3 regions of the Psychrobacillus sp. FSL K6-1464 genome follow, and region 1 is predicted to be linked to each of the others. Evidence: riboswitches for the same ligand, from Rfam matches in the RefSeq annotation. Region 1 holds a riboswitch; each other region holds the start of a gene.
The links. Region 1 has a riboswitch for S-adenosylmethionine ahead of metK (methionine adenosyltransferase). Riboswitches for the same ligand answer to the same signal wherever they lie in the genome.
Positions count from the first base shown of each region.

Region 2: linked by a shared signal. The riboswitch ahead of MKX39_RS08075 (MetQ/NlpA family ABC transporter substrate-binding protein) and the one ahead of metK (methionine adenosyltransferase) in region 1 are both predicted to bind S-adenosylmethionine.
Region 3: linked by a shared signal. The riboswitch ahead of MKX39_RS18880 (cyclase family protein) and the one ahead of metK (methionine adenosyltransferase) in region 1 are both predicted to bind S-adenosylmethionine.

Region 1 covers NZ_JBBOOP010000001.1:2,533,486-2,540,783, reverse strand. Annotated here, with positions in the region: gene pckA (phosphoenolpyruvate carboxykinase (ATP)) at 1-732, opposite strand, end outside; SAM riboswitch class I at 925-1,041, shown strand; gene metK (methionine adenosyltransferase) at 1,291-2,487, shown strand; gene MKX39_RS12785 (gamma carbonic anhydrase) at 2,648-3,160, opposite strand; gene MKX39_RS12780 (alpha/beta hydrolase) at 3,269-4,060, shown strand; gene MKX39_RS12775 (SRPBCC family protein) at 4,187-4,609, shown strand; gene MKX39_RS12770 (ArsR/SmtB family transcription factor) at 4,609-4,941, shown strand; gene MKX39_RS12765 (hypothetical protein) at 5,122-5,889, shown strand; gene MKX39_RS12760 (GntR family transcriptional regulator) at 5,886-6,251, shown strand; gene MKX39_RS12755 (ABC transporter ATP-binding protein) at 6,248-6,949, shown strand; gene MKX39_RS12750 (ABC transporter ATP-binding protein) at 6,951-7,298, shown strand, end outside.
Region 2 covers NZ_JBBOOP010000001.1:1,646,815-1,654,112, forward strand. Annotated here, with positions in the region: gene MKX39_RS08050 (CaiB/BaiF CoA transferase family protein) at 1-476, opposite strand, end outside; gene MKX39_RS08055 (alpha-hydroxy-acid oxidizing protein) at 503-1,639, opposite strand; gene MKX39_RS08060 (enoyl-CoA hydratase/isomerase family protein) at 1,655-2,431, opposite strand; gene MKX39_RS08065 (methionine ABC transporter permease) at 2,446-3,117, opposite strand; gene MKX39_RS08070 (methionine ABC transporter ATP-binding protein) at 3,110-4,135, opposite strand; gene MKX39_RS08075 (MetQ/NlpA family ABC transporter substrate-binding protein) at 4,198-5,019, opposite strand; SAM riboswitch class I at 5,112-5,226, opposite strand; gene MKX39_RS08080 (PPC domain-containing DNA-binding protein) at 5,380-5,889, shown strand; gene MKX39_RS08085 (hypothetical protein) at 6,066-6,407, shown strand; gene MKX39_RS08090 (pyridoxal phosphate-dependent aminotransferase) at 6,550-7,298, opposite strand, start outside.
Region 3 covers NZ_JBBOOP010000001.1:3,649,708-3,657,005, reverse strand. Annotated here, with positions in the region: gene corA (magnesium/cobalt transporter CorA) at 257-1,219, opposite strand; SAM riboswitch class I at 1,422-1,524, shown strand; gene MKX39_RS18880 (cyclase family protein) at 1,619-2,356, shown strand; partial or broken gene MKX39_RS18875 (5-methyltetrahydropteroyltriglutamate--homocysteine S-methyltransferase) at 2,488-2,625, shown strand; gene MKX39_RS18870 (BCCT family transporter) at 2,793-4,268, opposite strand; gene MKX39_RS18865 (hypothetical protein) at 4,512-4,871, shown strand; gene MKX39_RS18860 (M55 family metallopeptidase) at 5,105-5,929, shown strand; gene MKX39_RS18855 (ABC transporter permease) at 5,942-6,877, shown strand; gene MKX39_RS18850 (ABC transporter permease) at 6,877-7,298, shown strand, end outside.

The DNA.
Region 1 (7,298 bases):
TGCTGAAAGGGTAGTTTTCCCTGTTCCTGATAATCCGAAGAATAATGTAACGTCTCCATCATCCCCAACGTTTGCAGAGCAGTGCATTGGTAAAATGTCCTGTTCTGGTAGTAAGTAGTTCATAATAGAGAAAATAGATTTCTTCATCTCGCCAGCATACTCAGTTCCACCGATTAGCACTGTGCGTTTTTCCATAGATACGATGATAAAAGTCTCTGAGTGAGTACCGTCTACCGCTGGATCTGCTTTAAAGTTAGGAGCAGATAGAATAGTGAAATCAGTCGTATGAGTAGCAAGTTCTTCTTGTGTTGGTCGTATGAATAGCTGATGAGCGAAAAGGTTATGCCAAGCGTATTCGTTAATAATTTGAATACCTAAACGTGATTCTTTGTCTGCTCCTGCATATCCTTTAAACTCGAATATTTCATCTTGTTTGTTTAAGAAGTTAATCATTTTTTTATATAATGCATCGAAAATGTCAGAAGAAATTGGTTGGTTTACTGAGCCCCAATCGATTTTGTCTTTAGAAATAGCTTCATCTACTATATACTTATCTTGGGGAGAACGGCCAGTATATTTTCCTGTTTCAGCTTTAACTGCACCAGTAGAAGTTAGTACTGCTTCTCCTCTTGTTGTAGCTTTTTCCACAAGTTGTGGCACTGACAATTGGCTGCTAACGTTATTTCCTGCTAACAATGCTTTCAGTTCACTCACTGTTTCGATTGAATTCATTTTGAATATACCATCCTTTTTTTATATTTCCTCTTCAAAAGAGGAAGTTTTCTAGATATGTGAATTAGTATAACACATTAGGTTCATTAGTCTATACTATTCACTTTTAATTTTTTCTTTTGTGTATAAAATACAAACAAAAATAGTTGACATCTTATACATACTTACGTATGATGATAAATTGAACGGATACTCTTATCCCGAGCTGGTGGAGGGGTCAGGCCCTATGAAACCCGGCAACCTGTAGTATTTTCATTATTACAAAGGTGCCAAACCTGAGACAAGGTGAAATTCCTTGATTGATAAGAGTGAAAGGTGCTTATGATACTAATACCTTTCCTCATGTATATTTACGTGAGTGAGAGGTTTTTTTATTGAACATCGCCCTTTATCCTTGTGTGCCAAGTCCGAAACGGCTTCAAGTTAACTTCAATGCATTTAACTTACATGTACTATTATGTGAAGAAAATGCATGAAACATTTTGAATGGCTTGACATGGGAATGAGTACCGTATCAATTCTTGAGAGAAATCTCGCGGGATATAGGAGGAACAATCTATGACACAACGTCGATTATTTACGTCAGAATCAGTGACAGAGGGACATCCAGATAAAATTTGTGATCAAATCTCTGATGCAATTCTAGATGCAATTCTAGCAGAAGACCCAAATGCTCGTGTAGCTTGTGAAACGAGTGTAACAACAGGGTTAGTATTAGTTGCTGGAGAAATTACTACATCTACTTATGTAGATATTCCAAAAGTAGTTCGTTCTACTATTAAAGAAATTGGTTATACACGTGCGAAGTATGGTTTTGACTCAGAAACTTCTGCTGTGCTAACTTCTATTGATGAACAATCACCTGACATTGCGCAGGGTGTAGATCAAGCGTTAGAAGCAAGAGAAGGATCTATGAGCGATTCTGATATAGATGCAATTGGAGCAGGAGACCAAGGCTTAATGTTTGGTTATGCTTGTAATGAAACTCCAGAGCTTATGCCGTTACCAATTAGTTTAGCGCATAAACTAGCTCATCGATTGGCACAAGTCCGTAAAGATGAAACTTTAGATTATCTTCGTCCAGATGGGAAAACACAAGTAACTGTAGAGTATGATGAGAACAATAATCCGGTTCATATCGATACAATAGTTATATCTACTCAACACCATCCGGAAATTACGTTAGAACAAATTCAAAAAGATATTAAAGAAGTAGTGATCAATCCGATTGTTCCTACAAATTTAATAGATGAAAATACAAAATACTTTATCAATCCAACTGGACGCTTTGTAATTGGTGGACCACAAGGAGATGCTGGTTTAACAGGACGTAAAATTATCGTAGATACTTACGGTGGATACGCTCGTCATGGTGGGGGAGCATTCTCTGGTAAAGATCCAACAAAAGTAGACCGTTCTGCTGCATACGCTGCACGCTATGTTGCTAAAAATATTGTTGCCGCTGGTCTTGCTGATCGTTGTGAAGTACAACTTGCTTATGCAATTGGTGTAGCTAAACCTGTTTCCATTGCTGTAGAAACTTTTGGTACTGGAAAAGTAGAAGAAGTGAAATTAGTTTCATATATTCGTGAACTATTCGACCTTCGTCCAGCAGGAATTATTAAAATGCTAGATCTACGCCGTCCAATATACAAACAAACTGCTGCTTATGGTCACTTTGGTCGTACAGACATTGATGTGCCATGGGAAAAAACAGATAAAGCTGCACAATTAAAACAAATGGCTGGATTATAATAGTATGAACAAAAAAGGCTTTCCTATAAGGGAAAGCCTTTTTTCATGGGGAATATAATAAGAATCGATCAATGGATGCTGATAATCGATCGATTGAGTCATAAAATCGATCGTTGAAAGTTATTAATCGATAATCAAGACAAATAATCAATAACAAATGTTATTTTTGAAGGGATTTATAGTATTGTCCTTTTTCTACATATTCTCGGATAATTCTTTGGACATCGGCCTTATCTTCATCGTTTAGCTCACGAACGACTTTTGCAGGGCTTCCTAGTGCCAAAGAATTGGGAGGTATCTTCTTGCCAGGAGGTACTAGACTACCTGCTCCGATGAATGCACCCTCTCCAATTTCAGCTCCATCTAAAATAATGGATCCCATCCCTATTAGTGCACCTTTACGTATTGTGCAACTATGTAAAGTGACTTGATGTCCAATAGTTACTTCGTCTTCTATGATGAGTGGATTATTTGGACTTTGATGCAGACAACTTAAATCTTGTATACTAACTTTACCTCCAATAATAGTAGGAGCAACATCCCCTCTAATTACCGTATTAAACCAAATTGTAGTCTCTGGACCGATTGTCACATCACCTGTTATTGTGACATAATCAGCTATAAAAGCAGAGTCGTCTATAATTGGTGTTTTCCCTTTATATGGATAAATCATTTAACATACGCTCCTTTTGAAAATAGATTATAATTAATGGTAACAGACATACAGTTTGAATGAAAATATATACCGTGGAAATGCTAGGAAGAAAAGAGGTTTGTTTATATGTGGAAATGGGAAACAGAAGGAAAGCCTAAAGCCGTAATAGTTATTGTTCATAGTGCATATGAACATCATAGAAGATATGCTTGGTTAATCGAAAAGTTGAGAAGCTCCAACTATCATATCGTTATGGGTGACTTGCCCGGTCATGGAGAATTAAAAAAATCAAAAAATATTCATGACGAATCCTTCGAACTATATAAGAACTACATTAAACAAGCGATGCAAGTGGCAGTTACATACGACCTACCTATATTTTTAATGGGGCATGGCCTTGGAGCAACCTTACTTATTAAAGTTTTACGAAAACTAGATATTGAATATGCGGGAGTAATATTGACATCTCCATGGCTCCAACTTCAAAAACTCCCATCCAAATGGACCAATACACTAGCCAAGTTGTCCATACCGCAGAAAATCAATCATGATATTCAATTAAATGAGTTAACGAGAAATTATGAGGTAATTCAACAATTTGTATCTGATCCTACTTATAGTACCTTTATTTCAACAGAATGGTACAAGGAGCTTCAAATACTCCTAAAAACAGTAAATCAATCGGAAATCTCTATTCCAAATAAACCAATTCTCGTTATGACTGGTGAACGAGATAAGATTACGGAGACAAATGCTGTGGCAAGATGGTTGAAGAGGCAGGAACTTTCTGAATATCAATATAAAGAATGGAAAAATTGTTTTCAGGACCTCTATCACGAACCAGAACGAGAAGAAATCTTTACTTACTCTCAGTCATTTATTAATAATGTGTTAACGGATATAGGCTATATTGTTTAAAACTAAAACTCTCTTCTACTAAATTGTAGAGGGGAGTTTTTGTGCGAATTGACATAACACCTTTTGGTTATATATAATATGACACCTAAGGGTTTCACATTTATGTAGTAAAGGAGAAATTTAAAAGTGAAAAATAATTTACCTGATATAACGCAAACAGTTTTAGTAGAAGCACCAATTCAAAAAGTATGGAACTATGTCTCCACTGCGGAAGGAATTTCAGCTTGGTTTATGTCCAATGATTTTCAAGCTCGAGTTGGATTTGAATTTACTATCCAATCACCATTTGGGCCATCCCCTTGTAAGGTACTTGAAATAGACGAACCACATAAACTTTCTTTTCAATGGGATACAGATGGTTGGATTATAACTTTTCTTTTGAAAGAAATTGGTTCTCAAACTGAATTCACATTGATTCATGGTGGATGGAAGGAAGCAGACTCTATTGTACCGAAAGCTAAAAAGTCGAATGCTGATGTTCGTGATACAATGGCGCAAGGTTGGAATGGAATTGTACAAAATAAATTTAAACAAGTAGTTGAATCTTAATGAGTGAATTGCTCAAAAAAGTAGATGTTTTTCAAGCTATTGCTGATCCAACGAGGAGAGACGTCCTTCGACTATTAGCAAGTAAAGAGAGATCCATTGCTGAAATTACTTCTAATTATGATATGAGCAGAACAGCAATTGTTAAACATCTAAAAGTTCTAACGGAAGCCGGTCTAGTCACAGGTCAAAAGTTAGGCAGAGAAAAAGTGTATCATTTAAAGCTGGAGCCATTGACGGAAGTGAAGCAGTGGTTGGACTACTATGAACAATTCTGGCATAACAAACTTTCTAAATTAAAGTTCTTAGTTGAAAATGAAAACGAAGATAAATAAAAGAAAAAACAACCCCGTCAATTATAATGACGGGGTTTCATTGTATATAAGCAACTAACTTTTTTGTGCTCTTTCTGACAATTTAATTAAAACACTTGAAAATAAGAATATTCCATTATATAGTATTAGTGTACTATATAACTAATACACTAATATACTGTTAATAAAGGAGATGAAAAATTGAAGGGATTATTATTAAAGGAATGGGCTCTGTACAAGTCGTGGCTACTTGGTTCAGCTGTAATGAGTTTGGGTGTTGTTTTCATTCTTCCGATATTATTGGAGAAATATCTAGCATCTGTTCCAAGCATACAGGAAATTAGAATGGGATTGCTGTTTATAATGCTTGGTTTTAGTATTGTAAATCTCCTAGTCCAGTTTAATAACTCGCTAAATACGGACAATGGAAAAAAAGATACGTGGTTACATAATCCAAATTCAATGCACACGTTGATTGGTGCGAAAATTTTGTTTAGCCTAGGAATATATTTTATTGGAAATATATTCATTACGACAGCTGGCATCTATTTCTTGTCCGATATGATAATTGGTAGCTTTGCTCAGATGCTTTATCTTCAAATTTTATTGCTAGTTGTATTGCTAATAGCGGGTATTATTTTAACTATTATTTGGCTATTATTTTGGACATTGTATGTAGAAGGTAAATACTGGATTGGTAAATTTTCTGTAATTCTGTCTTTAGTGGTTTTCTTGTTAGTTGTTATTTTTTTACCAAAAGTACTTAGTTTTCTTTCTATTGATAAGTTATTAATGCAAGGTGAAGTATCTTTAAAATTTTTAGGTACTTACTTACCAGAGTCTGCTACAAGTGATTTTACCCTGGATATAGGTTCAATTTATATAGTAGAAGAAATTTTTATGTGGATTATCTTTATTCTGTTATTTTGGTTCATTTGTAAATGGTTGGAGAAGGTGGTAACGAGATGACACAGCATTTCACTCGTGACAAACCTATTTATAGCCAACTCGTAGATATAATCTGTGGGGATATTTTAAAAGGAAATTTACAGCCTGGTGACAAAATGCTATCTGTTCGAGAATACTCATTGGAGGTTGGTGTTAATGTCAACACTGTACAACGTGTATATAAGGAGCTTGAGATGATGGGGCTAACAGATACTAAGCGCGGTCAAGGTACCTTCATTACAACAGAGGAAGGGCGAATTCAGCATTTGCGAGAGGATATGAAAGTTGAATTGGTCACTCAATTTATTCAGTCTATTGCAGCGTTTGGTTTTTCAAAAGAAGAAATCATTCAAATTTTGCAAAGAAAGGAAGAGAGTAAATGATTCAACTTCAACATGTCTCGTATAACTACCAAAGACAGGAAGTACTAAAGGATATATCACTTTCTTTTCCAATCGGGCAGATAATAGGTATAGCTGGGGAGAATGGCAGTGGGAAATCTACTCTGCTGAAAATAATTGCTGGTATACAAAGACCAAGAAAAGGAACTATTTCTCTTTACAATGAGTCCTTATCTAGGAGACATGCAGCTGACATAGCGTATTTACCTGATATGGATTTGTTTTATAGCTTTTATACAACTAAGGAGCTTTTCACATTCTATGCATCTCAGTTTTCGGATTTTTCTATTCATAAGGCATTAGAAGTAGCCAATTTTTTAGAAGTAGATGTAGATGTGAAATTGAAAAAGCTGTCCAAAGGAAATCGTGGTAGGGCAAAAATGGCAGCCACACTTGGTAGAAATACTGCCTACTATGTAATGGATGAACCATTTTCTGGGTTGGATCCAATTGTACGTGAATCATTGATAAAGGGACTCATTCGCTATACAAATATGGAGGAGCAATCCATCATTTTATCAACGCACGAATTACATGAAGTCGAGCCTATACTCGATCAACTAATCGTCTTAAAGCAAGGAAAAGTAATTGCCCAGGATAATTTAGAAACAATCCGTTTTGAAACCAATCAGGATGCAGTGAGCTGGATGAAATATGTAACGAAAGAGAAGGTGAATTGAAGTGACAAAACCAATTGTTGAATTAAAAAATGTTACGAAGATTATTAAAGGAAAAACACTTATTGATAATCTGTCACTAGAGTTATTTCCAGGACAAATTACTGGATTTTTAGGACCGAATGGGGCTGGTAAAACAACAACTGTTCGTTTAATGACAGGTCTTATGCGTCTAACTAGTGGAACAATTACAATTGAGGGTGCATCTATAGCAGATGATTACGAAAAGGCAATTTCGAATGTAGGGGTAATTGTAGAAAATCCGGAAATGTACAAATATATGTCGGGATACAAGAACTTAATTCATTTCTCTCGAATGCACAAAGATGTCTCAAAAGAACGAATTGATGAA
Region 2 (7,298 bases), 890 kb from region 1:
GGTTTCCCATTTTTTTCTCCGGTCATGTCAATCAGACCAGATAGACCTTGCGCCATAATATCATAGCCGCCTTTGTCTTTATACGGGCCTGTTTGACCATAACCAGATATAGAACAATAAATCAAAGCGGGATTTAAAGCTTTCAGCGTGTCATAATCAATGCCGAGTTTTTTCGTAACTCCCGGTCGATAATTTTCTATAAAAACATCCGCTTCTTTAATAAGTTTATATAATACCTCAAGACCTTTATCTGTTTTTAAATTAAGGCATATTCCGCGTTTGTTTCGATTGACCATCATATACATATAGCTTTCTTCATTTATATAAGGACCCATACTTCGAGTGTCGTCCCCATTTGGGAATTTTTCCACTTTTATAACGTCTGCACCCATATCAGCTAAAACCATGGTGCAATAGGGTCCAGCGAGAACTTGAGATAGATCAACTACTTTCATTCCATTTAATGCTTGTTCCATCACCAATCTACCACCTTATAAAATCCTTAATCCTTAAATAACTGTAGGTTTTGTACTTCTTCTAGATTCCGCGCACCACTCAAGGAGATAGAAACTCTAGTTTCTTGTAGGAAGTTTTCTAACACGCGTTCCACGCCTTCCTGTCCGCCACTGGCTAATCCCCATATTACTGGACGACCTATGCAAACTGCTGTTGCTCCAAGTGCTAAAGCTTTTACTGCATCAGAACCTCTTCTAATTCCACTATCAAATAAAATAGGGATTCGTCCATTAACTGCTTGAACTACTGCTGGAAGGGCATCGATACTCGCAATAACACCATCTAACTGGCGACCCCCATGATTAGAAACGATAATTCCATCTATTCCTTTTTCCACGGCAAGTTTAGCATCTTCCGGATGAAGTATTCCTTTTATTAGAATTGGTAGTGTTGTATGTTCACGTAACTCGGAAATATTCGTCCAGTTTAAAGTAGGATGGTATATATTTTCAATAATTTTATGGACAATAGTTTCTTGAGAATGATCGTTCAGTGCGGACATGAATACTGGATCAGACACATAATTACCTTGTCCGAAACCGCGTTTTAACGGAGAGTACTGATTGCGAATATCTTCCTCACGCCATCCAAGCATCGTCGTATCGACTGTAAGTACAATTGCTTTGTAACCTGCAGCTTCTGCTCTTCTTACCATACTAAAGGAAACTTCCTTCTGTTGAGAGGACCAATATAATTGGAACCATTTTGAACTTCCCTTTGTTTCAGCGGCAATTTCTTCAATAGAAAAACTAGACACGGTGCTTTGAATATATGGGAATTCCAATTTTGCCGCAGCTTTAGAAACCGCCAATTCGCCGTCTTCATGTGCTATTTTATTGACTCCAACAGGAGCTATAAAGAGGGGGTGGGGATATGTATGTCCAAGAATCGTTACTTCTGTATTTAAAGTAGACACATCCGTTAAAAAGCGGGGGATGATTGAATACTTATAAAAGGAATCTGTATTTTTCCTGTAGGTTTCTTCTCCACCAGCAGAAGAACGAATATAACCAAACGGGCCGGGTTCTAATGCTTGTTTTGCAGCAGCTTCCAATTCGGTAAAATTTAACGGGTAATGCTTACTTGCCTCGATACTTTTTAATAATAAATCATTCGTAGACATATCAAAGTTCACCTCTTATGCAAAATTTGGTTTTCTTTTTTCTAAAAACGCTTCAATGCCTTCTTTATAGTCATCGGAGCTGAAAGATTCTAAAATTAGCTTTTCAATTTCTTCTGTTTCTTCGTTGTCGCCATCAATAATTGCTTGAATTACTTGTTTTATCCCGTTGTTGGCAACAGAAGACTTACGAATAATTTGACGAGCGAATTCAAAGCACTTTTCCTCAATTTCTCCCAATGGATAAATATAATCGACTAAGCCAATTTCTTTTCCTTCTTCGGCTGTGATTAGCTTAGCGGTATACAATAATTCCTTTGCTTTCGTAGGACCGATAAGATTTACCAAGCGTTTCGTACTAACGAGATTATAAATAATGCCAATGTTTGCAGCGGTTATCCCAAGCTTGCTACCAGAAGAGGCGAATCGGAAGTCACAGGAATTTGCAAGTTCTAATCCCCCGCCTATAGCTAATGTTTTAATAAGGGCAATAGTAGGTTTAGGGAAACGATATAATTTCTCAATAGATTCAAGAGTTGCATCATTATAATCTTTTGCTTTTTGAGCAGAGAAACGATTTTCTAGAAACTCTGTTATATCTGCACCAGAAGAGAATGCAGTTTCATCTACTCCTTTAAGGATTAATAATTTAACTTTTGAATCCTTCTCCAGTTCAGTCAATAATTCACCTAACTGTTTAAACATAGCCAGTGAGAATGAATTCTTCTTGTCTGATCTGTTAAAAACAACTGTTGCGATAGATTCACTGCGCTCCACATATAATAGATTTGTCATTCGTAACCCTCCTACTAGTCTTTTTTAATATTCGCTGCAATACGGTTTCCGATAGATTGAATACTTTGGACAAGGATGATTAAAATGACTACTGTTGCATACATAACATCTACTTCATAGCGCAAATGTCCGAAACGATATGCCAAGTCGCCTAAACCACCTGCTCCGACCATTCCAGCCATTGCAGTAGCTCCAATCAAACTTACCGTTGAAATGGTTAACCCTAAAACGATAGAAGGGCGAGCTTCACGAAGTAAGACATTCCAAATGATGGCACCTGTACTAATACCCATTGCTGTATATGCCTCAATAACACCGTTCTCCACTTCAAGTAGGGCAGATTCCATTAGTCTAGCAATATATGGTGCTGTATAAATGACTAATGGCACGATAACTCCTTGCACACCAATAGTTGTTCCAACGATGAGTTTTGTAAATGGCAAGATGAAGAATAGTAAAATGATGAACGGGATAGAACGTACAATATTTATGATTAAATTAGTTAATTGATAAATAAACTTATTTGCCAATGCCTGACCAGGTCTAGTTAAAACGATTAAAATACCTAATGGAATCCCGATTAGTACAGAGAAGAAAAGGGAAATACCAACCATTTGAAATGTTTCTACAACAGATTCACCAATAATCGGTAGCCATTGCTCTACAAATTGATCTGTTCTACTCATGAGAATGTCCCTCCAATTCTTCCGTTGCTACACCCTGTGCTTCTAGATAGTGAATAGCGCTTTTCACGTGTTCTTTGTCGCCAATTAAGTGAACGACTATATTTCCGACGATGCCATTCTTCAATTCGATAATATTAGCAGTTAAAATGTTTGGCTGAACATTAAATTTTTGACTAACTTCTGCCAATAACGGTTTTCCAGTACTTTCCCCTACAAATGTTAAACGAGTGACTGCGCCTGTAACATTCAACTGAGCAATCAATGAATTGGATAAATTCCGTTGGCTAATTGTATTTAAAAACTTTTTGGTAGTAGGGTGGGTAGGCTTCGTAAATAGATTAATAGCTGTATCCTGTTCCACGATAACTCCATTTTCCATGACATATACATGATCGCAAATTTTTTGAATGACATTCATTTCATGCGTGATTAAGAGTATAGTAATTCCTAATTCACGATTGATCTTTAGTAGCAAGTCTAAGATGGAATCAGTTGTTTCTGGATCCAGTGCACTGGTTGCTTCATCGCTAAGCAATACTTCAGGTTCCTGAGCAAGTGCGCGAGCGATAGCAACACGTTGCTTTTGTCCGCCTGATAACTGGTTAGGATAATTTGTATGCTTGTCAGTTAAACCAACTATGTCTAAATATTGCTCCACCCGTTTTTTTACCTCGTCTTTGTTATAGCCGAGTAGCTTTAGTGGAATGGCGATATTATCATAAACCGTTGCTGTTTTAAGTAGGTTAAATCCTTGAAAAATCATGCCAACTTTATTGCGAGTTTTACGCAATTTAGGGAGGGGTAAGGAAGTAAGTTCGATGCCGTTTATGAAAACTTTACCTTCTGTAGGTTTTTCCAGTAAATTTACACAACGTATTAGTGTGCTTTTTCCAGCACCACTATATCCTATAACACCATGGATTTCTCCTTGATTTACCCGTATATTGACTTGTTTTACTGCCTTTACAGTTCCACTTTTACTATTAAACTCTTTCGAGACATTTTCTAATACAATCATTTCACGATCTTCCTTTCTTTTTAAAGAAAACGCTACCGAAGTCGGTAACGTTTATGACTCCATTATTCGTCCCAGCTAGGTAAAACTGAACCTTTAAATTCTTCTTCGATGAATTTTTTAACTTCTTCCGATTGATATGCTTTGATAAACTTTTGGATTGTCGGATCATCTTTGTTTTCTGCACGGACTACAATATAGTTCACGTAAGGAGAATTGGAAGATTCTAGTAATATGGAATCCTCTTTTGGACTAATACCTGCTTCAAGTGCAAAGTTTGTATTGATGGCAGCTGCATCTACTTCACTCAGTTGTTTCGGGATTTGAGCAGCTTCTAGTTCAATAAATTCTAGGTTTTTTGGGTTTTCTTCAATGTCATAAATACTTGCTGATTCTCTTTTATCTTTTTTAATTTTGATAAAGCCATTTTCTTCTAAAATATATAATGCACGAGCGCCATTTGTAGGATCGTTTGGTAAACCAAAAGTTGCTCCATCTGGCAGGTCATCTATAGAATCATATTTGTCTGAATAGACACCCATTGGATTTAATATCGTTTTTCCTACAGGAACTAAATCTGTGCCATGGTCTTCGTTAAACGTATCTAGGAATGGCTCATGCTGATAGCTATTTGCATCTAAATCCTCTTCCGATAAGGCTGTATTAGGTAAAATATAGTCAGAGAAAACTTTAAGCTTAACTTCTAATCCGTCCTTAGCAGCCACTTTAGCAGCCACTTCTACAATTTGTTCATGTGGCCCAGCAGTTACACCTACTACTATTTTGTCCTCATTAATCGCTGTAGCTTCTGAAGTTGCATCATCTCCACAAGCTACAAGAGCTCCAGATAAAAGTACCGTTGACAATAAAAATCCAAATTTCTTCATTTTCCATTCCTCCAAATAATTATTCAGAACGTTGTATAAATATAAAAGCCTCTCTTTCAAAAGAAAGAGAGGCGCATACATACGTTAGTCCTCTCTTATCTATCAAAACAAATTGTTTTGCTGGATTTAGCACCTTTCCACATAGATTATTAGGTGGATGGTTGCCGAGCTTCATAGGGCCAGTCCCTCAGCTACTCTTGATAAGAGATATCAGCTATTAAGTTTTTCAACAGTTCATAAAATATAATTTACTACATCAACTTATTAAAGTCAACCTACTTTTTTTGTAGTTGCGTATAACATTCTAAATAGTATATGTTTAATAAAAATAAATAATTATACAAAAAGGGTGTGTAAGCGTTGTCAAAAGTAAGAGCAAACTTTGCAGTTGGTCAGCTAGGAAAGGTAGTAGGAGCGCGTTTAGTATATGGAACTGATTTGCTAGAAGGAATAGAGGAATTGTGTAAAGTGAATGGAATTAATTCTGCTACAATTCTTAGTTGTTTTGGAAGTTTTCAAAGAAGTGGATTTGTTTATTTGATACCAAACGAAGATTCACCCATAGGTGTAGGGTACAATAACCTCGTTGTCAAAGAGGGGCCAATCGAGTTTTTGCAGGGGACGGGAGTTGTCTGTCAAAGAGATGGACAGTTTGAAACACATTTCCATGGGACAATATGTGACCAATATGGCAATATTTATGGTGGTCATTTTATGAAAGGGGAAAATCCTGTTATTACAGTAGATTTAGTGTTGGCAGAAACTATTGGTATGGATTTTCAGCGAAAGTTTGATGAAGAAACAGGAGCAAATCAGTTTTATCCGGTAGAAAAGAAAATAGATAAACCTAATCAGCTTTACCATAATTAGAAAATGCCGCCTCATTTAATGGGCGGCATTTTTGTTAAAATAAATCGCTATGTTAAAAGTGTTACGCTTAAACTAACGCAGCGGTTTAGTCGAATAAATAAAATTAGAAAAAAGCGGAACTTTAGTTTGTTTATATTCGTAAATTATTATTATGACACTTGAAAGGGGGATTTTTTATGTACAAAGTGAATGGTATAGAAGCTTATGAAGCACATAATCGAACTGAGTTATTAGCAGGTTTAGAGGCAAAATCTGAATATATTCTTATTAAAGGAGACTATTATAAAGAAGTAAGAAAGATTATGGATACTCATCTTCCAGAGAACGAAAGTATAGGAGTGGCACTAGGAAGTGCGGGTGTGTTATCAATTCTTATTTATGCAATAGATGCAGTAAGAAATTCATTCAGTAATGCAGATAAAATGGATAAAAAAATTGACAGAAAGTTAAATTCATTCATGGTTAAAAAAATTACAGATGATGGTTTATTATTGAGCTTAAAGCAGTTAGATTATTAGAACTTGCATACATAGAACTATTTTGGATAGTTCTATGTGAATAAATACACTTAAACAAACGGGTGTTTTAGTAAAAACATACACCAAAGTAAAATGAGCGTGGAGATATATTCCAGCTCATTTTTTTATGTGCATTTTAAAATCAACCTTTGCCTTTAGCATAGCCAAATAAATTAAGCTTTCCGATCCTTGTAATTGCTTCTTTCAATCGGTCTTCATCCACTAACAATCCTACTCGAACATATCCTTCGCCGGATGACCCAAATCCATTACCAGCAGCAACCGCTACGTCAGCTTCTTGTAACAATAAATCTGCAAAAGCTTCACTCGTATAATTATTAGGGACTGGTAGCCAAGCAAAGAAGGATCCTTTCGGTGCAGTCACCTTCCATCCAATGCTAGTACAAGCTTCGACTAAAGCATTCCGTCTGCCTTCATATAGATCAACCAGTTCCTTTACACATGCTTGGCTACCGTTCAAAGCAACAGTTGCAGCATCTTGAACAGCAGGGAAGATACTAACAAATAAGTGGTCTTGAATAATATTAATAGCTTCAATGATTTTAGAGTTTCCAACTGCAAAACCAACGCGCCAACCAGCCATATTATAAGTTTTGGACAGTGTGTACATTTCGATACCAACGTCTTTTGCTCCATCAGCTTGTAAGAAGCTTACTGGCTTCACACCGTCAAAACCTATTCCTCCATATGCAAAATCATGAACAATAGCAATATCATTTTCTTTTGCCAATGTAACAGTTTCTTGGAAAAAGTCTAAATTAGCGATAGCGCCAGTAGGATTATTTGGATAATTTAAGTACATAAGTTTTGCTTGTTGTTTTTGTTGTTCTGTTAATGAGCTATAATCCGGCAGGAAATTATTTTCCCCCA
Region 3 (7,298 bases), 1.1 Mb from region 1:
TTAAGGATACTACTCTGTAATACTTTTCTCAAAACATACTTACCTTGTTCTAAGAGTTGTAGAAGGGCGACGGGCAGATAAATGCCATAAGATTACTTAAAAAAAGCGATATTGGTTGTGACCAAATCACAACCAATATCACTAAAAATTCAATCGGTAATCATATAGCAAGACGTTTGTCCAAAGTCCCTCGAAAACGAAAAAAACAGTTTTGACCTTCAAGGGACGGGCGCTTTTATGCCCGGTTTCTCTTATATTAATCTTTAAACAAATTAAACCACCCTTTGTATTTGAACCAACTAAGCATAGAAAAAGCGATGAGGACCATAGCACCGAGTACTACGAAATAACTATATTTCCACTCAAGTTCAGGCATGTTTGCAAAGTTCATACCGTATACTCCAACAATGAACGTTAAGGGTATAAAAACAGTTGATACAATCGTTAAGATCATCATGATACGGTTCATCCTACTAGAGTTTATCGACATATGACTATCACGTATATCAGCTGTCAGCTCTCGATTAGATTCAATCATTTCCGTCAGTCGTATTAAATGGTCGTAAATATCGGCAAAGTAGGTGTGTTCTGTTTGCTGTAAATTCATTCGTTCTGAATTTAATATTCTATAAAGTAAATCTCGCATAGGAATAACTGTACGTCTTAAACGCAACAAATCTCCTCGTAGATCAAACACTGAATCCATAGAAAAATGGCGCATATCATAAGTAAGCTTGTCTTCTACAGCATTTAAATAGCCTTCAATTTTATAGACAATCGGAAAATAGGCATCTACTACTGTATCGATGATATTATAAGTTGCATGGATAGCACCTCTATCCCAGCCTTGTGAATTTTGTCTAATACGCTGCCGTGCTTGCTCCATTTCATGCATGGGATGGAAATGAAATGACACTACATAGTCTTGACCAACAAATATGTCTAACTCTTCCGCTTCTAATGTTTCCTCATTGAAAGAATGTAAAACAAAGAAGTTATAACCATCATAATAGTCCACTTTAGGACGCTGTAGCCTTTGTAAGCAATCCTCAATTGCCAGTGGATGAAAACGAAAGAAAGAACTAAGCAAAAGTTCTTCTTCTTTGGTTGGCTCGGCAATGTCAATCCAGTACCATTCAAACTTTCTCCGTTTTATATCTTCTATAGGAAAGTCATTTACTATTTCATGATCGGTCGTTATGCCAATCGTATGGATCATACATACCCCTCTTTTCATCACTATCTCTTTTCATATTATCTCATAGTCTTCATATTATTAATGTACCTAAAAAACAGAGGAAATGAAAAGAAAATTATGATGCTTCCACCATTAAAAATATTATATTCTAAATAAAAAGAAAATAATGGTTGACTTAGGTAATTTCTATTTGTATACTAGGTGTTAATCAAATAAAACAACTTTCTTATCAAGAGAGGTGGAGGGACTTGGCCCTATGATACCTCAGCAACAGGCAAAAATTTGTACTGTGCTAATTCCAGAAGCGTTATGCTTGAAGATAAGAAGAGACTAATTCACTGATGACGTGTAAACCTCTTCTTGTTTCTAAGAAGGGGTTTTATTTGATTTTAACTATAAAAAATAGGGGGAGAAATCAATATGTCATCGGAATTACTAAAAGCATTCAACACATTGAAGGAAAAGCAGTGGGTAGATTTAACACACACATTTGGAGCTAATTCACCACATTTCGCCGCTTTTAAAGCAACTGAAATCGATACATTGTTTAATCATGATGATGGATTCTTTGCACAAAGCTTTCAATTTGCAGGACAGTACGGCACACATATAGATGCACCTATACATTTTGTAAGAGATACGCGTTACTTAGAAGAACTCGAATTGAAAGAATTGGTATTACCATTAGTCGTCATTGATCAGTCAAAGGAAGCGGCTGAAGATAATGATTTTACTTTATCGGTGGATGACATTTTCACATTTGAAAAAGCCCACGGAAAAATCGAAGAAGGCTCATTTGTCGCTCTTAGAACCGATTGGAGTAAACGTTGGCCAGACGAAAAGGAGTTTAACAATAAGGATGCAGCGGGTAATAATCACGCGCCGGGTTGGGGATTAGAAGCTTTAAAATTTTTATTTCAAGAACGAAAGATTAAAGCTATAGGACACGAAACATTCGACACGGATTCAAGTGCGGATTATCTAAAAAACGGCGCATTACACGGAGAATATTATGTGCTTGAACAAGACACTTATCAAATAGAATTATTGACGAACTTAGATAAGCTCCCTGCAACAGGAGCCATTATTTTCAATATCGTCCCGAAGCCAGAAAAAGCCTCTGGATTCCCAGTTCGATCATTTGCAATCTTACCATAGAAGGAGCGAGATAAATGGACAGTTCAAACAGCTATTCAAGCACCATTTCGAGCGGACCATGTAGGAAGTTTGTTAAGACCAGAAAGTTTACTGGTGGCATTTAGACTTCTTCGAACAAGGAAGCAACTTAATATGTTCCGCTGGAGCAGTTGAGTATTAGTCCGCAATGCAGATTTGCTTCTACACATCATGGTAATAAGCTGACAGAAGAACAGCGGTATAAAAAGTTAAAATACATTGTTGATATTTCTAGAGAAGTTTGGAGTTAATCCGTGTAAGATCTCGACTACTTTCCATACTCATTTGTAGAATACTGTAGCTGAGTAAAAATATAACTTTCTTTTTCGGATCTCATTTGATAATGAGAAAGAAAGTAAAGGTTTAAACATAAATGAAATGCCAAGGGAATAAACCCTTGGCATTTCATTTATTTTCATTATTTTCTTTCTGCTTTTAAAGCCTTAAACAGTGAAATAATCATAAGTAACATTACGAATGAAAATGGTAAGGCGGCAATAATAATTGTATTTTGTAATGCCGCTAATCCATTAACGGATAACAAAATAATAGCGATTACGGATAATGTGATTCCCCAAGCGAGCTTCACTCTGTTCGGTGGAGTCAGTGACCCGTTGGTCGACTGCATACCAAGAACGAAAGTGGCAGAATCTGCCGAAGTAATGAAAAAGGAAGCAATTAATAACACAGCAAAAACAGAAATACCTGTAGAGAAAGGCATCATATGGAACATTTCAAAAATAGTCAATTCAGTAGATGCTTGTGCTAAATCAGCAATGCCTCTTTTCTGAAAGTCAATGGCTGTTGTACCAAAAGCTGAAAACCAAAATGTTCCCAGTAAAGTAGGTGCTACAAGAACACCTGTAACAAACTCACGTATTGTACGACCTTTAGATACTCGAGCAATGAACATACTAACGAATGGTGCCCATGAGATCCACCAAGCCCAATAGAAGATAGTCCAATTGTCTAGCCACTCTCGATTATGACCATTCAATGGGGATGTACGAAAACTCATTTGTACAATATTCCCTAAATAACCTCCGAAAGAATCTGTAAACATATCTAGAATCAGTAAGGTAGGTCCCATAATAACGACAAAACCAAGTAAAGCAAGAGCTAATAGTAAATTTATATTGGACAAATATTTTATCCCTTTACTTAATCCAGACCAAGCAGATGCTACAAAGAGGACAGTGACAACCGCTATAATGATAATCTGAGACGTAATGCCAATTTTGAAGCCAAATAAGTAATTTAAGCCGGCATTAATTTGAACAGCACCGAATCCAAGAGAAGTAGCAACGCCAAATGCTGTGGCAAAGACAGCGAGCACATCTACGAGAGTACCCCATGGGCCTTCCATTCGTTTGCCGAAAATTGGTTTCAAAGTGGAGGAGATTAAGCCTGGTTCCCCCTTACGGAATTGGAAGAATGCAAGAGATAATGCAACAACCCCATACATAGCCCAAACATGGAATCCCCAGTGGAAGTAAGTTTGACGAAGGGATTCTTTAAAAGCTGCATTCGTACCTGGTTCAGCTGTGGCAGGATCAATGGCAAAATGTGACAAGGGTTCAGCTGCCCCATAAAAGACAAGCCCAATTCCCATACCAGCAGAAAACAACATAGAAATCCAAGTAATAGTTGAAAATTGCGGACGATCTGAATCTTTTCCCAGTCGGATTTTTCCATAGGGACTAAAGATGAAGAAGATGCTTAATACTAACATTAGCGTCATAAGTAACATATAGTACCAACCAAATGATGAAGCAACGAAAGTTTTAATAGTACTAGTAATAGCTTCAAAACTTTCCGGGGCTAAAGCACCGTATCCAACAGCTAAAACTATTAAACCAATCGTTATATAAAATACCTTTGATAATTTTTTCATGTTTTCCCTCTCTCGCGTTTTTATCCTAAACGCTTAACTATACTAATAAAATATTATAGAATCAACCAAAATACTTATATTTATTCCTTATAGTATTACCATTTTAGCTGAGATTGAAACTTCTTCTTTCCCAATAAAGCCTATCAAGCTGTTTTTATTTTTACTTAATGGGGATGTTTGTCTAGTTAGTTTCTTCTCCTCTTGCATTTACTAATAGTAGTGCAAGAAGGAGGTGAATTAACAATGAATCAACATCAACATCAACAACCCTGTTCCTGTAATCCTTGTCAACAAAAGCAGTGGCAACAACCAGCTGCTCAACCAGTTGTTTGTCCTCCGCAATACCGAGTGCGTGATTCGTTCCTACCTAGAATGCAGCCTGTTATCCATCCAATTGTAAATGTGAATAGAGAGCATATCGTAAACGTTCCTCAGCACTTTTACACAGTTACAAATCAAAATGTAATGGTACCCGGCAGCCAACAGGCATTTCCTATGCAACAAGGACAGTTTCCACAACAATCATTTGGTCAACCATACGGACAACAGTTTGGGCAACAACAATTCGGACAGCAACAGTTCTTCCCAGGTCAGAATAGATAATTCATCTGTATTCTAGTTTTCTTCGTTATGAAGAAAACAACAGCAAATGCCTTTATATCAAAGTGCATTTGCTTTTTTATTATGATTTTAATGTAAAGCTCTTCTTTCTAATCATTAGATACAATGTATCTATGTATTTAGATGTATTGTAATATTCAGTATATTTTGATAAAGTTTATAATTATTTCGGTTTCTAAAAGAAAGAGAAAAGTAGAAAGATACGGGGGAATAATATGAAGCTATTTTTATCGGTCGATATGGAAGGAATAACAGGTTTGCCAGATTACACGTTTGTAGAGTCCAACAAGCATAATTACGAACGGGCGAGACGTATAATGACTCAAGAAGCAAATGCCATTGTGGAAGGCGCTTTATCAAAAGGTATAAAAGAAGTACTAGTCAATGACAGTCACTCTAAAATGAATAATCTCCTGATAGAAGAATTACATCCAGATGCTTCCTTAATCACAGGGGATTTTAAGCCTTATTCAATGGTGCATGCACTAGATGAAACGTATTTAGGAGCTGTTTTTGCAGGTTATCATTCACGGGCTGGACAACCTGGTGTAATGAGTCACTCGATGATATTTGGGGTTCGTAATATGTACATAAATGAAGTAGTAGTTGGAGAACTTGGATTAAATGCATTTGTAGCGGGATATTATGATGTGCCCGTTATTATGGTGGCAGGAGATGACGGTGCGTGTAGTGAAGCGGAGGACCTTCTACCTGGTGTCGTGACTGCAGTGGTGAAGGAGTCTATTTCTCGTTCAGCTGTTAAGACGTTACATCCTTTAAAATCACAGGCCTTGCTTAGAGAGAAAGTAGTGGAGGCTATAGAAAAACGAGATCAAATTAAGCCTCTAACTCCTCCTGAAAAACCAGTATTAAGAATTGAATTTGTAAACTATGGTCAAGCGGAGTGGGCAGCTTTAATGCCAGGTTGTGAAATTATAAAAGGTACTACAGTGGTGGAGTTTAAAGCGAAAGATATTTTAGAAGCATATCGAGCAATGCTTGTTATGGTGGAATTAGCGTTACAAGCTAAATTCTGTTAGGGGGGCTTTTGAATGGGAAAATATATTGTTAAGCGTTTTATCATGATGATTGCGACAATTCTCATCATTGCTACATTAACCTTCGTATTGATGCACTTAATACCCGGTTCTCCATTTGAGGGAGAGCGGACGACTAATCCTACCATTCAAGCAAACTTAGAAAAATTTTATAAACTAGACGAACCCCTTCATATTCAATATTTAAGTTATTTAAAATCCATTGTCACATTTGACTTTGGGCCATCTATTAAGAAGCCGAATGAATCCGTAAATGAATTGTTAGCGCGGGGATTCCCGATTTCCTTTGAACTTGGGATGGCTACTATTTTAGTAGCTTTGCTTTCAGGGATCATACTGGGTACGATTGCTGCACTTCGACATAATGGTCTGGTAGACTACTTTGCCATGACATTTGCAGTAGTTGGTATATCTGTACCTAACTTCGTACTTGCAACATTACTTATTCAACATCTTGCTGTGACCTGGGATTTGCTACCGGCAGCAACCTGGTCTAGTCCGTTACATATGATATTGCCTATAATAGCCCTTGCAACGGGACCCACCGCTATTATTGCTCGCTTAACTAGATCTAGTATGTTAGAGGTGCTTACACAAGATTATATTAAAATGGCCCGTGCTAAAGGATTATCTCCCGTACGGATAATTGTTCGCCATGCATTAAGAAATGCACTTATGCCAGTTGTAACAATTTTAGGGACGATGCTTGCTGGAATACTAACAGGTACTTTTGTAATCGAGCGTATTTTTGCCATTCCAGGTATGGGGAAATATTTCGTGGAGAGTATTAATAATCGAGATTACCCCGTAATCATGGGTACAACTGTGTTTTATAGCGCATTTCTAGTGTTCATGCTATTCATTGTAGATATTGTCTACGGATTACTGGACCCACGTATAAAATTACACCGAAAAGAAGGGGATGCCTAATGACAAATTCACAAGAAGTAGTGTCCCCACAGCATGTAAAAGATGAGTGGTTTCAACCTCTACCAAAGAAGCATGGAGGAGCAGAAACGGTTGTAAGACCCTCATTATCCTACTGGAAAGATGCTTGGCGTCGATTACGAAAAAATAAATTGGCAATGGGTGGATTAATTTTTCTCATTTTATTGATGCTTTTCGCTATATTTGGTCCTATCTTTTCTCCATATTCGGTTACCGCTACTGATTACCCTAACCAAAACCAACCTCCATCCGCTGCTCATTGGTTTGGTACCGACGAAGCAGGAAGAGATGTGTTTACAAGAACCTGGTATGGCGCCCGTATTTCAATATTTGTAGGAGTAATGGCTGCGCTTATCGATTTCTTTATTGGCATTATTTACGGTGGTATTAGTGGTTATAAAGG